3 regions of the Bradyrhizobium sp. 40 genome follow, and region 3 is predicted to be linked to each of the others. Evidence: predicted binding sites of a transcription regulator. Region 3 holds the regulator's gene; each other region holds the start of a gene.

Region 1 (2,199 bases), 380 kb from region 3:
TGATCGCGGCGACCGGCTCGCCCGAGAGCGGACCGATGCGCATCGGCGTGCCGCTGGTCGACATCGGCACCGGCCTCTACGCGGCGATCGGCATCCTGATGGCGCTGTCGGAGCGGCAGCGCTCGGGCCAGGGCCAGTTCCTCGAGACCACGCTGTACGAGACCGGTCTCGCCATCATGCATCCGCACACCGCGAATTATTTCATGCATGGCAAGCCGCCGGCGCTCACCGGCAACGAGCATCCCAACCTCGTGCCCTATGCGATCTTCCCGACCAAGACCGACAACATCTTCATCGGCGTCGGCAATGACGGCACCTTCCGCAAGCTCGCCAAGGAGATCGGCAAGCCCGAGCTCGGCACCGATCCGCGCTTTGCGCGCAACAAGGACCGCATCGCCAATCGCGAGGCACTGCGGGCCGAGCTCGCCGCCGTGTTCAGCCAGCACGAGGCCGAGCCGCTGTGCAATCGCCTGCTCGCCGCGGGCCTGCCCGCAGGGCCCGTGCAGAAGATCGACCAGGCGTTGACCAACCCGCACACGATCGCGCGCGGCGATATCATCGAGAAGGATTGGTACAAGGGCGTGGCATCCCCGATCCGGCTCGATCGCAGCAAGCCGAGCCTGCGGCGCCTGCCGCCGAAATTCAGCCAGCACGCGGCCGAGGTGCTGGGCGAATTCGGCTACTCCAGGTCCGAGATCGACGCGATGGTCGAGCAGGGCACGGTCTGCGGACCCGAGCGCAAGCGCTAGCGCCTCGCCTTCCACATCCGACGGCAATGCCGCACTGCGGTGCGGGCGCTCTGTGCATCGCGAACGGAGGACGCTGCGCGCGCGGCATTCGCCTATTTGACAGCTTCCCTTTTCCAGCGCTTGCCGCTTTCGTTTCGGCCGCTTACACAGTCATGTGAACGTCATATGGCGCTGCTAGCGCAAGCGATCATTTTTGACGGCCCAAGGGAGGTTTACTTGATGGCTCTTCGACACTTTGGAGCGGCTGCCGCTATTGCACTCACGGTTGGACTATCGGCCTCACCGGCCTTGGCCGTGACCGAAATCCAGTGGTGGCACGCGATGACCGGCGCCAACAACGACGTCATCGTCAAGCTCGCCACCGACTTCAACGCGTCGCAGAGCGACTACAAGGTGATCCCGACCTACAAGGGCAACTATCCCGATACGATGAACGCCGGCATCGCGGCGTTCCGCGCCGGCAACGCCCCGCATATCATGCAGGTGTTCGAAGTCGGCACCGCGACCATGATGGCCGCGACCGGCGCCGTGAAGCCCGTCTACAAGCTGATGGCCGACGCCGGCGAGAAGTTCGACCCCAAGATCTACCTGCCCGCCATCACCGGCTATTATTCGACGTCGAAGGGCGAGATGCTGTCCTTCCCCTTCAACTCGTCCTCGACCGTGATGTGGGTCAACCTCGACGAGCTGAAGAAGGCGAACGTCGAGATTCCGAAGACCTGGCCCGAAACGTTCGAGGCCGCCAAGAAGCTGAAGGCTGCCGGTCACGACACCTGCGGCTTCTCGGGCTCCTGGATCACCTGGGTCAATCTCGAGCAGCTCTCGGCGTGGCACAACGTGCCGCTCGCCAGCAAGGCCAACGGCCTCGACGGCTTCGACACCGTGCTCGAGTTCAACGGACCGCTTCAGGTCAAGCATCTCGAAACCCTGGTCGAGCTGCAGAAGACCAAGACCTATGACTACGCCGGCCGCACTAACACCGGCGAGGGTCGCTTCACTTCCGGCGAGTGCCCGATCTACCTGACCTCGTCGGCCTTCTTCGGCAACGTCAAGGCGCAGGCCAAGTTCGCCTTCACCGCCGTGCCGATGCCGTATTATCCCGACGTCAAGGGCGCGCCGCAGAACTCGATCATCGGCGGCGCTTCGCTGTGGGTGATGGGCGGCAAGTCGGCCGAGGAATACAAGGGCGTCGCAAAGTTCCTGACCTTCCTCTCGGACACCGACCGCCAGGTCTATATCCACAAGGCCTCGGGCTACCTGCCGATCACCAAGGCGGCCTATGCCAAGGCAAAGGAAGAGGGCTTCTACAAGGATCAGCCCTATCTCGAGACCCCGCTGCTCGAGCTGACCAACAAGGAGCCGACCGAGAATTCGCGCGGTCTGCGCCTCGGCAACATGGTGCAGCTGCGTGACGTCTGGTCGGAAGAGATCGAGCAGGCGCTGGCCGGCA
Region 2 (2,199 bases), 3.1 Mb from region 3:
CCTCCCAGCTGATCTGCATGGCGCCCGCGTCCTGCGCGGCCGCCCGCTCCAGCGGCAGGGCGGTGAGGAGCCCGGCGAGCAGCAGGGCACCAGCGAGGAAACGGCGAAGGGATACAAGGATCATGGCCCGCATTTTCAACGGCAAAGTTGAGGCGGAAATAAGAGAGCTGCTCTCCGCCTGCAACATCGGTCTGACGGTTTTGCTGGCCGGCGTCTAGCGGACTATCGTTGGAGCATGATCTTTCCGGAAAACCGCTTCGCACTTTTCCGCATCATGCTCAGCGTTTGCTGGCCTGCCGCAGCGACCGCTCGCGCTCAATCGCTGCCACCTGCTTGGGCAGGTTGGCCTGCGCGCAGGCCTCCGCCAGCCTTCGGCGCTCCTGCCAGGGCTCCACCACATTCATCCAGAGCTCGCGTGTGCCCATGATGGAGATGGCCAGTCCGAACGGGATCACGAAATAGAGAATGCGGAAGACAAGGAGCGTGGCCAGAAGCTGCTCGCGGCCGAACTCCGGCAGCGCCACCAGCATGGCGGCGTCGAACACGCCGAGCGAACCGGGGGCGTGGCTGGCAAAGCCGAGCAATGTCGCCAAAATGAACACCACGGAGAGCGACAGGAAGTCGATCTGCGGCGTGGCCGGCACCAGAAGGTACATCGCCAGCGCGCAGAATCCGAGATCGACGACGCCGATCAGGATCTGCACCAGCGTCAGCGGCGCTGACGGCAGCACCACCTTCCAGCCCTTCTGGCCCAGCTCGCGGCGCTTCTCGCCCATGCACAGCCAGACCAGATACGCGCCGATCGAGGCGAGGCCGCCGAGCGCAATCAGCCGGTTGATCGACGACGGCAGCTGATCCATGTAGGAGGCGGCATCCGGATGGATGGCCATGCCGATCGAGAGCACGAAGATGTTACCGAGCCAGAAGGTCAGGCCCGACAGGAAGCAGATTTTTGCGACATCGATCGCATTCAGCCCGTAATCCGAATAGATCCGGAAGCGGATCGCGCCGCCGGTGAAGACGGTGGCGCCGATATTGTGGCCGATCGAATACGATGTGAAGCTGGAGAGCGCTGCGATGCGATAGGGCACGTGCTTCTTGCCGATCGTTCGCAGTGCAAAAAAATCGTAGAAGGTCAGCGTACAGAACGCGAAGCATACGCAGATCGCCGCCAGCCCGATGTTACCGCGGGGGATCTCGGTCAACGCGGTCAGGATGACCCCGGTGTCGATGCCCTTGAGCGTCCGTACCAGCGTGGTGATCGCGAACGCAATGATGAAGACGCTCGCCGCAACGCCGAGTCGCCGCCAGCCGATCCATCTCTTGAAGCCGCGCTTCAGCGCGGTCAGCAGTCCGTGCATTCATCCTCCCGGCGGGGGGCAAGACCGACCAGGCCAGACATTGGCCGGTCGGATGCGATCAGTGCCCGATGTGGGCTTGGATCGCTAGGCATGATGTAGCTCATTTAAGGCAAAAACAGTGACTTGTGCAGCCCTTGACAAGGATAGGTTCTGCCTTGGACCAGCTTGGACCAGCCACTTTGTCATACGCGGTTCACATCGGACGCGCGTTAAGCATATGAGTCGTGGGATCGGTCGCGTCCGTCCGTGACATGGTCTCAGATCCTGCACGGCCAACATTGTTCCAGCGCAAGGGATGCGGGCTTTTTTGGAACGACGATGCCGCGCGCTGGTTAGTGCCGCATCAGCAATCGAACATGGCGGAATAACCGGCTTCTCCTGCAAGCCGGTGCCTCCGTGTTCCCACAACCCGAGAGGATTGGACCGATGGGATTGTTCACAAAAGACATCAAAACCATGAACGACCTGTTCGTGCATCAGCTCCAGGACATCTATTACGCCGAGCAGCAGCTCACCAAGGCTCTGCCGAAAATGGCGGATAAGGCGACCGATCCGCAGCTGAAGCAGGGCTTTTTGACGCACCTCGAAGAAACCAAGGAGCACGTGAAGCGCCTCGAGGAAGTGTTCAAGATGCACGGTGCGCAGGTGAAGGCGGTCGATTGCCCGGCGATCGACGGCATCATCGAGGAAGCCGACGAGACCGCCGGCGAAGTCGCCGACAAGGCGGTGCTCGACGCCGCGCTGATCAACGCGGCACAGGCGGCGGAGCATTACGAGATCGTCCGCTACGGCAGTCTGATCGCCTGGGCGAAGCAACTCGGCCGCAACGACTGCGCCA
Region 3 (2,199 bases):
ACGCATTGATCCGCCGCGACGTCCCGCTCGGCCAGCGCGTCGTCGCCATCGACACTGAACTCGACGCGCTGCAGAAGCGCATCGAGGAACGCGCGGTGCTCACCATCGCCCGGCGCCAGCCAATGGCGGTCGATCTGCGCGAGATCGTCGGCGCCATGCGCGTCGCGACCGATCTCGAGCGCATCGGCGACCTCGCCAAGAACATGGGCAAGCGCGTTGCGGCGCTGGAGACGGACTTCCATCCGCTCAAGCTGTTCCGCGGCCTCGAGCACATGACCGACCTCGTGCAGCAGCAAGTCAAGTCGGTGCTGGACGCTTATGCCGCGCATGATTTGCCGGCGGCGATGGCGGTGTGGAAGGGTGACGAGGAAGTCGACGCCATCTGCACCTCGCTGTTCCGCGAGCTCCTCACCTACATGATGGAGGATCCGCGCAACATCTCGTTCTGTATTCACCTGATGTTCTGCGCCAAGAATATCGAGCGGATCGGCGACCACGCCACCAACATCGCCGAGACCGTGTTCTACATGATTGAGGGCCAGGCGATCACCGACAAGCGGCCGAAGGGCGACATGACGACCTTCGCCAACACGGTACCGAACACCTGAAGACTTAAGGGAGCGACGACCCGATGGGCGCACGCATTATGGTGGTTGAGGACGAGGAAGCCCTGACCGAGCTTCTCCGCTACAACCTCGAAGGCGACGGCTATGACGTCGAGACGGTGATGCGCGGCGACGACGCCGACACCCGCCTCAAGGAGCACATCCCCGATCTGATCGTGCTCGACTGGATGCTGCCGGGCCTGTCAGGCATCGAGTTGTGCCGGCGGCTTCGCACCCGTCCCGAGACCAAGCAGCTCCCGATCATCATGCTCACCGCGCGCGGCGAGGAGAGCGAGCGGGTGCGGGGTCTTGCGACCGGCGCCGACGATTACATCGTCAAGCCATTCTCGGTGCCGGAGCTGCTGGCGCGCGTGAAAGGCCTGCTGCGGCGCGCAAGCCCGGAGCGGCTCGCCACCGTCCTTGCTTTTGGCGACATCGAGCTCGACCGCGACAAGCGCCGCGTGGCGCGCTCGGGCCGGCCGATCGATCTCGGTCCGACCGAATATCGCCTGCTGGAGTTCTTCCTGGAGCATCCGGGACGGGTGTTCTCGCGCGAGCAACTGCTCGACAGCGTCTGGGGCCGCGACATCTATATCGACGAGCGTACCGTCGACGTGCATATCGGCCGCCTGCGCAAGCTGCTCAATCTCGGCCGCGAGCAGGACCCGATCCGCACCGTCCGCGGCGCCGGTTACGCGCTGGATGATCGGTTTGCCAAGGCGGAGCAGGTATAGGGTTGCAGCCTTGTTTGTTGGCAAGCTGTCCCGAATTCTTCGACGTCGTCCCGGACAAGCGAGCGCTGATCCGGGACCCATAACCACCGAACGTGGTTTGGCGAAGACTCGGAGCGACCCCTTTCGCACGGCAACTGCGCGCTCGGAGTATGGGTCCCGGCCCCCCGCGCGCAATTGCGCACTAGGCCGGGACGAGACTGAAATCGTTGAGCCGTCTTCGCGCGACGACTTGCCGTAATTACCGCGGCCCCGGCTTCACCGGTGCACGCCGCCGATCCGACGCCGGCTGGTACGCGACGCGCGAGTGCTGGGCGCAATAGGGCAGGCCGGACAGCGCCCGTCCACCGCAGAAGAAGAAGTCCGGGCTTGAGGGATCGCCGACCGGCCAGTGGCAGGTCGCCTCGTTCAATTCCAGCAGCGACAGCCGCTGGCTCATCGGCACCACGTTGTCATAGGTGACCGGATCCGGCTCAGCCTCGACCTCGAAGGCCTGCGCCAGCGCGGTGTTGCCGCGCGAGATCGGGCGGCTCACCCGCATCATGTGCTGCGCGGGGCGCGCCTTGCGCGGGCGCGGCGCTGCCGATGAAGGGCTCTTGGCGCGGCCCGAAAGGCCGAGCCTGTGCACTTTGCCGATCACGGCATTGCGGGTCACATTGCCGAGCTCCGCCGCGATCTGGCTGGCCGAAAGTCCGGCCTCCCAGAGCTTTTTCAGCTGCTCGACGCGATCATCGGACCAGGTCAAAACCGTCATTGCACCCTTTCCCTCGCTGCGCGCCAGCCATCCTGGGGCCTCGCAGCGAATGCCTAAGCCTTCAAAAACCCGTGCCGCCAGAATCCCTTAAGGCTCGCCGGGCGCGTCT

The links. Region 3 encodes PhoB, which activates phosphate uptake and scavenging genes when phosphate is short. Its sites were predicted from a motif close to TGTCATNNANCTGTCAT; they were not measured.
Region 1: the regulator PhoB is predicted to act here: its motif matches at 898-914, upstream of ugpB (sn-glycerol-3-phosphate ABC transporter substrate-binding protein UgpB).
Region 2: the regulator PhoB is predicted to act here: its motif matches at 1,542-1,558, upstream of IVB40_RS12205 (YbhN family protein).

What each region holds. Positions count from the first base shown of each region.
Region 1 covers NZ_CP064688.1:7,354,812-7,357,010, forward strand. Annotated here, with positions in the region: gene IVB40_RS35100 (CaiB/BaiF CoA-transferase family protein) at 1-749, shown strand, start outside; gene ugpB (sn-glycerol-3-phosphate ABC transporter substrate-binding protein UgpB) at 969-2,199, shown strand, end outside.
Region 2 covers NZ_CP064688.1:2,564,496-2,566,694, forward strand. Annotated here, with positions in the region: gene IVB40_RS12200 (hypothetical protein) at 1-124, opposite strand, end outside; gene IVB40_RS12205 (YbhN family protein) at 279-1,361, opposite strand; gene IVB40_RS12210 (ferritin-like domain-containing protein) at 1,788-2,199, shown strand, end outside.
Region 3 covers NZ_CP064688.1:6,975,595-6,977,793, reverse strand. Annotated here, with positions in the region: gene phoU (phosphate signaling complex protein PhoU) at 1-608, shown strand, start outside; gene phoB (phosphate regulon transcriptional regulator PhoB) at 632-1,339, shown strand; gene IVB40_RS33455 (GcrA family cell cycle regulator) at 1,578-2,090, opposite strand.